One region of the Christensenella massiliensis genome, then DNA from elsewhere that is predicted to be linked to it. Evidence: riboswitches for the same ligand, from Rfam matches in the RefSeq annotation. Region 1 holds a riboswitch; each other region holds the start of a gene.
The links. Region 1 has a riboswitch for cobalamin ahead of PUP29_RS09590 (ribonucleoside triphosphate reductase). Riboswitches for the same ligand answer to the same signal wherever they lie in the genome.

Region 1 (3,273 bases):
GCGCAGATAACCGACGACGCGGCTCCACACCTCCGTATCCTTTCCGCACTCCGGGCAGGTGAACTGCTCGCCGTCAAGATAGCCGTGCTCCTGACAGATCGAGAATGTAGGCGTAAGCGAGAGATACGGCAGCTTGTAATGAGTGAACACCTTGCGGATGAGGCTTTTCGCCACCTCGATGTCGGGAATGCGCTCGCCGAGATAGAGGTGCAGCACGGTTCCTCCCGTATACAGGCTTTGCAGCTCGTCCTGCAGGTCCATCGTTTCAAAAATGTCGTCCGTGAAGCCGACCGGAAGCTGTGTGGAATTGGTATAATAGGCCACGTCCCCGCCGCCCGCGCAGATGATGTCAGGATATTTCTTTTTGTCCAGCTCCGCAAGGCGGTAGCTCGTGCCCTCCGCAGGCGTTGCCTCAAGATTGTAAAAATGTCCCGTTTCTTCTTGTATCTCTGTCATCAGGCCGCGCATATAGTTCATCACGGATATTGCGAATTCCTGCCCTTTTTCGGTCGTCAGGTCCGTGCCGTCCCCATAGAAATTGAGCAGCGCTTCGTTCATGCCGAGAATGCCGATCGTATTGAAATGGTTGTACCAATATTGCCCGGTACGCATCTTCACGTTGCGCAGATAGTGCGCCGAAAACGGATACAGCCCCCGCTCCGTCTGATGCTCGATCATCTTGCGCTTGATCTCAAGGCTGTTTTTCGCCAGCATCACCATCTGCCACAGGCGCGCCTTGAATTCTCCCTCGGATTTTGAAAGATAGCCGATGCGCGGCAGGTTGATGGTCACGACGCCGATCGAGCCCGTCATGGGGTTCGAGCCGAAAAGCCCGCCCCCGCGCTTGCGGAGCTGTTTGGTATCGAGCCGCAGGCGGCAGCACATGGAAAGCGCGTCCTCCGGCGAAAGATCGGAATTGATATAGTTTGAAAAATACGGGATGCCGTATTTGCAGGTGATCTCCATAAACCTGTTCACCACCGGGCTGTCCCAGTCAAAATCGTTCGTCACGTTAATGGTCGGGATCGGAAAGGTGAATACCCGTCCGTGCGCGTCTCCCTCGAGCATCACCTCGCAGAAGCACTCGTTGAACAGATCCATTTCCTTCTGGAACTCCCCGTACGTCTCACGCTGGATCTTTCCCCCCACGATCACAGCCTCGTCCTTTAACGTACGCGGAACGACGATATCAAAGGTAAGGTTCGAAAACGGGCACTGGAAGCCCACGCGCGTGGGAACGTTGATATTGAAAATAAACTCCTGCAACGCCTGCTTGACCTCTTTTTTGGTCATGCCGTCATAGCGGATAAAAGGCGCGCAATAGGTGTCGATAGACGACCACGCCTGCGCGCCCGCAGTCTCTCCCTGCGTAGTGAATGTGGAATTCACCACCTGTCCCAAAAAAGAACGCAGATGTTTGGCCGGAGAGGACTCCACCTTGCCGGGTACGCCGCCGAATCCGTCCGCGAGCAGCTGCTTTAGATCCCAGCCCGCGCAGTATGGACCGAAAAATCCAAGGTCATGGATGTGAAACGCGCCGCTCGTGTGCGCCTCGCGTATCTCCTGCGGATAGACCTCGTGCAGCCAATACTGCTTTGTGAATGTTTCGCGTACATAGTTGTTCATACCGTTGATGGATTTCTGCGTGTTCGCGTTCTCCTTGATCTGCCAGTCCTTATCGTCAAGATAGTCGGAAAACATATCGATCGTCGCGCCGATGAGGGCGTTGCTTTCCCTTGCCGCGCGGCGTTTTTCACGGTAAAGGATATAGGCCTTCGCTGTCTTTGCGTGTCCGCGCTCGATCAGCACCTTTTCCACAAGATCCTGTATCTCCTCCACGTCCGCGGTCTCCGTTTTCAGGCGCAGGTTCGCAAGGTCCACCACCTCGCCCGAAAGCTTCTGCGCCGTGTCGAAGTCGTCTCCGCCCACGGCAGTCACAGCGTTGAAGATAGCCCAAGTGATCTTTTCCTTCTGGAAATTTTCCGTGCTTCCGTTTCTTTTTCTGATTTTTGTGATCATCGCGTTTCCTCCTCCGGGATATTCCGGATGCGCGCATACAAAAATAAGCGCGTATCCTTTACGCGCCGAGGTGCAGACTCCTCTCGTTTTGCTCAAAAAACGTTCTTCGTTGCCATACCTCGCGGCGCTTTCATTTCGAACGGGATATTCTGGCTCAAGCCTCAAACGCGCCGCACGCCTTCCCAGTTCCTTTTCCCAGTGGCTTCCGTGCATTGCTCGGCTCATACAGCGGCGGGACCGCGCGGGATTTTCACCCGTCTTCCCCCATCCGAAATACAATATGATGTGGTAAATATTTTAAAAATACGTATATATTGTATTGCTTCTTCTCCATAAAGTCAACCCCGGGGCCCATTTTCCTCAAAAGCAGTTTTCTTTGTCCAGCAAAAAAACGCCTTGAAAAGGCGCTTCAGTCTGTCGATAAGCCCTTGGTCGGCTTTTTTCTAAGCTTCTTGCAGCGGAGCGCCCTTAAGCCCTCTCTCGCAGCGGTTTTGAGGCCGTGTGTTCTGCGCGCAGTAAAAGCGCTGCAAACTCAAAAAAGCGCCTGTCCGCGCAGCAGCATGGCTTTTCCGATAAGCCCGCTTTCGGCTCTTACACGCTTCCTCCCGGGAACGGTCTCCATTAAGGCAGAAATAGCCTCGCCTCTTTTTCCGTTTTCGTAAGCTCCTTTTCCAGCTTATGCTTTACCATACTATAGACCGGGCCGCCTACCCTGCGCGCTCCCGCAGGGCAGGCGCGTACGCACACAAGACAGCGGATACATTTCTTCGCATCCGTCTCCCGCGGAGCCTCCGCCGTGATCGCCCCTGACGGGCATATCCGCACGCATGTTCCGCAGCCGGTGCAGCTTTTGTCTCCCTTCGGCGTGAACGGCGCCACAGTAAACGACCGGTACGGCCGGTCTCCGGGCAAAGAAAGCGGCTTTGCATCCTTTGCTTCCATAAATTCCCGTATCTCCCTGCCAAATGCTTCCGCGATCGTGAGGTCCTCTTCATTCGGTCGTCCTGCCGCGATTTTCGGGGAAAAGGTATGCTGCGCAACGAACGCGCAGGCCGCCGCGCCATAAAAGCCCTGTTTTTCACACAGATCGGAAAGTTCCAAAAGCGCGTCGTCGAATTCCCGGTTGCCGTAAACGACGACAAACACCGCAGGCGTATGGCTCGCCGTAAGGCCGCGCAGCAGCTCGTCCGGCAGCTGCGGGATCCGTCCGTAATAAACGGGAACGCCGATCACCGCAATCTCATCCGGTGAAAA
Region 2 (3,273 bases), 300 kb from region 1:
ACTTTATATTCCGAGCAGCCGTAATTCGGATACCACCCGTTCACCTGATACATCCAGCCCGACTGGTTCCCGCAGTCGAACTCATACAGGTTGCCTATGCCCTCTACATAATAGCTGTTATACATCGGCGTCCACGAATACTCGAGCTGGATGCCCGCAAGCGAGCACGCGCGCTTCAAAACGTCGAACACCGTTTCTCCCTCGCTGAATTCGAGGGTGGACGCGGCGAGGATCGTACCGTTCGCGGGCACATATTTGTTTTTGCCCTCCGCGAGGTCCTCCATGTGGTCTAATATCGTATTGCAGCGGATGGCGATGGTGCAGGTGGGATTCGCGGGAAGCCCCGCATCCGCATTTCCTGCATTTCCGGATGAGCCGCTGCCGCCCGTTCCTCCCGATGCGCCGCCGGAGGACCCGGAGCCGCCTGTGCTCCCGGAAGCGCCGCCCGCAGCGCTGCTTCCCGTACCGCTGGCGGAGCCTCCCGTTCCATTCTGATTGTTCTGCCGCTGCTCTTCGATCTGCTGTGCTTTTTCCTGTTCGGCCTGCTGCTGCTTAAGCGCGGAGCGCAGCTGTTCCTCCCGCTCCGCCGCAAGCGCATCAAGCTCACCGTTCGTAAAGCACAGCGTTTTCGTTTCGTTCGCCGCGCGCACCTGCCCGATGTCAAAATCGTTCAGCGCCGCGAGAGAAAGCGCCGCGACCGACGGCGCCTGACCATCCGCATAGAGCGACACAGCCTGCCCGGCCGAGACCTCTATGCCGCCCGCGCTTACGCTGTTTTCGTAGACATACACGTTCGCGCTGCCCGCAGGGGCGCTGGCGGAGAATACGCCGGAGGCGGCGGTCACGTCCGTTTCAAGCTCCGCGAGCCGCAGGGTGAACGCGCCGTCCGTATTTACAAAGGCTTCTCCGTTTGTAAGCTCTATCGAAAAGCCGTCCTCCCCGATGCGTACCACGGCCTCGGTGTTCTGGTTCAGGCTGACCGCGCCTGCGGGCAGCGCAAGCTCTACAGAAGAGCCGTTGAGCGTCTCGATGATGTCGCCGTCCCGCAGCTTCGTGCCGTCCTCAAGGGAATAGGCGATCCCCTCCCGCTCGATGTTGGCGCTGCCGGTCTTATTTTCCGCGGTCACCGCTTCCGCAGCCACAGCCGCAGTTCCGCCCTGTGCCGTCTGTCCGCCGCCGTCGAACCATCCCTGCAGGCTGCCCGCGATCATGACCGCGCCAATCACGATGACGGCTGCCGCAACCGCCATAATGACGTTGAAAGCGGTTTTTTTAGCGGTTTTTGTTCCTGTTTTCATATCTCTTCTTCTCCTTCGGGGGCTTCAGCCCCGCCGCCCGCAGAGCAGACGGCCAGTTTTTGAATCTCATACGCAAAAAAATATGATAGACCGGAAACACCTCCCGGCGGTTGGGATTTCTGCCGAGCTCCGCCGCCCGGCTGCGCAGAATGCCGAGAAGCGCCTCGTCGTCCATTTCCCGGTAAAGAGAAGCAAACCGCCGGATGCATGCCTGCCGGTAGAGGTTATATTTTTCCGCACGTTCCCGGTCCATATTGCGAAATGCGCCCGCTTTTTCCCATTTTTTCCATTTTTCGGCTTCCTGCCTGCACGCTTCTATTTGATCCATTTTTCCGTCTTTCCTTCCGGTATACGCAGACAAATAAAAAACCGCGGCGAATGCGATCCGCCGCGGCCGTATTCCCGCGAACAATAAAAAGACCCCTGCGCAAACGTTCCGGCGCCCGCCCGTCTTTTTTTCGTCTCTTTGTAGGTCTTCTGACTTACGCCTGTGAAAACAGCTTCTGTTGTTTTCGCGTCAGGCACCCTGCCTTCCCGGTCTCCCAGTGACTGGCTTTCGCCAACGGATGCTTGCCTCAGCGCTTACAGCGGCGGATTCCGTTTGGGACTTTCACCCAATTCCCTTGTCCATCCCCGCGCGCAAACGCACACCGCGGGGCCACAAAGCTACTTTATGAATATTTCGAAAAGGTCTCGCCGCTGCGCGGCCGGACGCTTTCCGTGCTTGCGGCGGTTTTACTGTGCGCAGAGCGCACGGCCGTAAAGCCGCCGGTGATTTACGATCTGTTTATGCTTTTGCGCACAAATAGAATACCAGACGTTATTCGTATGATCTGCGCGCAAACGTCTCTGTGTTCAGGAAACAGCCTTCCTGAACGGGCGCCCCATCCTGCGGAACGCTGTATTTATATTAGCATATTCTGTGAAACCGTATATTGAACTATTCTATTTTGCTTTGTATTTTTTTATCGACATCAGCTGTTCCGCTCTGCCGTTCATGCGCGGGCGGTGAGGCAGATCCATTCCTTTCTGCCCTGCCGGAGGACAGGCTCCGAAAATCCTGCCCTTTGCAGCAGGCTGCGGAGCTCTTCTCCGGAATAGACCGTCATTCCCCCGATGCGGCTCGTCCATGTGGCGTCGGCCGGGTCGCTTCCCTCGCATACGATGAGGAACATCCCGCCCGGCCGCAGGACCCGGCGCACCTCGGCAAAGGCGCGCGCGGGCTCCGGCCAGAAATAGACGGTCTCGAATGCGGTCGCCGCGTCGAACGCGCCGTTTTCGTAGGGAAGCGCGCTTACGTCTCCCTCCCGCACCGCACACCGCGTTCCGAGAAGCGCCTTGTTTTTCCTGCGGCTCATCTTTACGCTTTCCGGGGAATAGTCGACGCCCTCCACAAAGCTCTGCGGCCACAGCCGGAGCATACGCGCAATGTTCGCGCCGCCCCCGCACCCGATGTCGAGAATGCACGCGTTCTCCGCCGCCCGAAGATAGGTCATGCCCCATGCGGAAAGCGGCGCGTGCCCGCGGTTCATGCCCCGCAGGATCATCCGCCCCCAAAAGCCCTCCGGCTTTCGTGTGTTCTGAAAGATACTTTTCATCGTTTTTGCTCCTCGCATTTTGCGGCCTGTCATCATCCGTTCCGCTTAGGCCGCTCGGTTTAGCGCGCGGAAAAACACCGCCGCTTATCTCTGCTTTCTGCGGCTGCGCCTGCCCTCCGGCCGAAAAACAGGCTTCTATTCCGAGAAAGAGCTTTTCAGCTTCTCAAAGCTCTCGTCGCTGATCGCATGCTCGATGCGGCAGGCGTCCTGTTCGGCGGTCTTGGGGTCCACCCCCGCTTCGGTCAGCCGCTGCGTGAAAAAGCAATGGCGTTCATAGACCTTCTGCGCAAGGCGAAGCCCCTTTTCGGTCAATTCAAGGTCGTTTCCCGTATCCGGCCGCAGCAGCCCGTCCGCACGGAGCGCGGCGACGGCCCTGC
Region 3 (3,273 bases), 1.0 Mb from region 1:
GCGCAGGCCATCGACGAAGTTCGGCTTGATGTCAAGTGAGTCAAGCATGTGATTGATGTCCGGCCCGCCGCCGTGTACGAGGATGGGATTCATGCCCACGAACTTCAGGAGGGTAACGTCCTCCATGATCTTCTGCGTAAGCTCATCGTGCATCATGGCTGCGCCGCCGTATTTGATAACGATCGTTTTTCCAAACAGACGCTGGATATAAGGCAGAGCCTCGATCAGCACATGAGCACGTTCCAGATATTTTTCCATTTTTTGATCTTCCATACTATTCACCATTTCCTTTAATAAGAGGCGGCAATACCGCCGGTAGTTACAGATACCATGCCGTCCGGGGCAGCCCCAGCGTTTCATCTAAGCCGTTCATGAGATTAAAATTCTGGATCGCCTGTCCTGCGGCGCCCTTGATGAGATTATCAGTACAGGAAACGATAATGATCCTTCCGGTACGCTCCGAGAGTTCAAAACCGATCATGCAGTTGTTGGAGCCGACTACATATTTCAGCTCAGGCAGCTTTCCGTGCGGCAGAACGTGTGTGAAAGGGGCGTCCGCATAGTAGCTTTCGTATACTTTGGAAATTTGCTCCGCGGTAACGCCCTCCGCGAGCTCTGCGTAAATCGTCGCGAGAATGCCGCGTTTGACGGGCAGGAGATGCGGTGTGAACAGGAGGCAAATATCCTTGCCGGAGAGCTTGGAGAGCTGCTCCTCGATTTCCGAGGTATGCCTATGCAGCGGTACGGAATATGCTTTGAAGTTATCCGCCGTTTCACAATAGGAGAAAGCGAGCTTTTCTTTCCGGCCCGCTCCGGTCACACCGGATTTCGCGTCGATCACGATACCGTTTTCCCGAATGACGCCCTCCGCAAGCAGCGGCGCGAGCGCCAAAATACTCGTCGTCGTATAACAGCCCGGATTGGCTGTAAAAGAGGATTTTTTCACATCGTCTCCGAAAAATTCGGGCAGTCCGTAAACGGCGGAAGCATTTTCCTGCTTCGCGGTATGCGGGATACCATACCATTTTTCATAAATATCGGTATCGTCATAGCGGAAATCCCCCGAAAGGTCGATGACCTTGTGCCCGGACGCAAGCAACGCGGGCGCGGCCTTGAGAGACTGGCCGTGCGGCAGACAGAGAAATACGAAATCACCCGCATCCGGACCGCTTTCCTCTCCGGTGAGCCCGACGCTTTGGTTCGGAATAAAATTTGCATAGATATCTTTCATCTCTTTTCCGGCAAAGCTTTTGGATACAGCCTTATTGATATGCACGTCCGGGTGCGCAGAAAGGAGGCGCAAAAGCTCCGCGCCCACATAGCCGGTCGCCCCGATCACGCTGACATTTACCATAATAAAAACAACTCCTTTTGTAGGGGAACCGTTTTGCGTGCCCCTGAATTTCAAACTGATATTAATAATTATACATTCAAATGAATAATTATGCAATAGGGGTTATAAGAAAATAGTGCCAAATAAGAGAGAAAATTCCATTGTATGAAAAATTTTTTTGTGATATATTTTAAAACATAAATAAAATCGATTTTGGTGCCGGGAAACCGGATAATAGGGAAAGCGTATGCCGCTGCAGCCCACCGCTGCCGTGTGACGGAGCAACTGCGCCGGACTGGAAACAGACTGGAGCTTGCGGGAAACCGTATAAATGCCACTGGCCAAAAGGCCGGGAAGGCGCGCAGGATGCGATGAAGTCAAGCCGGAAAACCTGCCGAATCGTGAAACGATGTTTTTTTCTTCGGCGGGGAGAAAGGAAAACGCACAGTGCCTTTTCTGCTGTTTAAGCCGGAAAGGTATTTTTATGTACGCAGGCCGCGCCCGGGAAAAGCAAGCAGTTACTATTTTATACAGGAGGACAGTTATGAGGAAAAGATGGATCGCACTATTTTTGTGTGTCGTGCTCTGCGCTGCGGCGCTTGCGGGGTGCGCTGCGCAGCCGGCGGAAGAAACAGGAACGCCGGAGACGTCTGAAAGCCCGGAGGCAAGTGTTTCCGCTGAAGCGGCTGAACCTTCCGGAACGGCAGAGGCAGACGGCGTGACCGTAACAGATATGGCGGGAAATGAAGTGACGGTCAAAAAGGCAGACAAGATCGTTTCCCTTACGCCCGCGGGTACGGAGATCGTATGCGCGCTCGGCGCGGCGAAGCAGCTCGTTGGGGTGGACGCATATTCGGATTATCCGGAGATTACGGAGTCTATAGAGGTCGTCGGTGATTTCAACGGACCGGACGTGGAAAAAGTGGCGTCTCTTGAGCCTGACGTTGTGCTGGCAGGAACCGGCTTGCAGGAAGATGCTGTCGCCCAGCTTCAGGAGCTCGGGATCGCGGTCGCAGTCGTAGAGGCGACGACGTTTGACGAAATATCGGGTTCGATCGAACTGATCGGAGAGATCATCGGCGCGCAGGAAGAGGCCCAAACGGTGATTGGAGAGATCGACGCTGCGGTAGAAGAAGCGCAGGCGAACCAGCCGGCGGAAAAGAAAACTGTTTATTACGTCATGAGCTATGGTGAAAACGGCAACTGGACGAGCGGCCCGGGAAGCTTCATCAACACGATGATCGAGCTTGCAGGGGGAAAATGCGTGACGGAGGACGCCGAATATCCGTGGATCGAATATCCGGTGGAGGACCTTGTGGTCGCAAATCCCGACATCATACTCGTAGGAGAGACGATGGGAAGTGAAGCGGACGGATTGGCGCAGGCGCAGGGCTATCAGGACCTTGACGCGGTCAAAAACGGAAAGGTCTATGAGATCGACGCGAACGTGTTCACACGTCCCGGTCCGCGGATCGCGGAAGCGATTGCGCAGCTCAGCGAGATCTTAAACGAACAATGATCCGGCGGAACAGGATATGAAAAAAAGGACTGTAAAATTCGGAATACTTCTTTCGGCGCTCATCATAGGCGGCATAGCCGCCTTTGTGTGCGCCTTTTTCATTGGAAGCTCCGGGTTTTCGGTCGCAGAATTCGGGCGGATCATAGACGGCTCTGCCTCACAGACCGTATATAATATTTTCCTGAATATCCGGCTCCCGCGCGCGGTGGGAGCATTTCTTGTCGGTGCGGCGCTTGCCGTTTCCGGCTGCTGCCTTCAGGGCGTATTTAAAAACCCAATGGCAGATTCCTTTGTGCTCGGCGTTTCGTCGGGAGCGGCGCTCGGCGCGACGGTCGCCATGACGTTTCTGACGGGCATGAGCCTTTTCGGCGCGGGAACAACTGCCGTATTCAGCTTTGCCGGTGCGCTCGTTGCCGTATTT

Region 2: linked by a shared signal. The riboswitch ahead of PUP29_RS08030 (homing endonuclease associated repeat-containing protein) and the one ahead of PUP29_RS09590 (ribonucleoside triphosphate reductase) in region 1 are both predicted to bind cobalamin.
Region 3: linked by a shared signal. The riboswitch ahead of PUP29_RS04510 (ABC transporter substrate-binding protein) and the one ahead of PUP29_RS09590 (ribonucleoside triphosphate reductase) in region 1 are both predicted to bind cobalamin.

What each region holds. Positions count from the first base shown of each region.
Region 1 is NZ_CP117826.1:1,974,056-1,977,328, reverse strand. It holds gene PUP29_RS09590 (ribonucleoside triphosphate reductase) at 1-2,019, opposite strand, end outside; cobalamin riboswitch at 2,141-2,306, opposite strand; gene PUP29_RS09585 (EFR1 family ferrodoxin) at 2,641-3,273, opposite strand, start outside.
Region 2 is NZ_CP117826.1:1,669,619-1,672,891, forward strand. It holds gene PUP29_RS08025 (DUF4430 domain-containing protein) at 1-1,298, opposite strand, end outside; gene PUP29_RS08030 (homing endonuclease associated repeat-containing protein) at 1,273-1,626, opposite strand; cobalamin riboswitch at 1,749-1,977, opposite strand; gene PUP29_RS08035 (class I SAM-dependent methyltransferase) at 2,294-2,896, opposite strand; gene PUP29_RS08040 (metal-dependent transcriptional regulator) at 3,032-3,273, opposite strand, start outside.
Region 3 is NZ_CP117826.1:938,199-941,471, reverse strand. It holds gene argB (acetylglutamate kinase) at 1-273, opposite strand, end outside; gene argC (N-acetyl-gamma-glutamyl-phosphate reductase) at 320-1,354, opposite strand; cobalamin riboswitch at 1,531-1,746, shown strand; gene PUP29_RS04510 (ABC transporter substrate-binding protein) at 1,878-2,852, shown strand; gene PUP29_RS04505 (FecCD family ABC transporter permease) at 2,869-3,273, shown strand, end outside.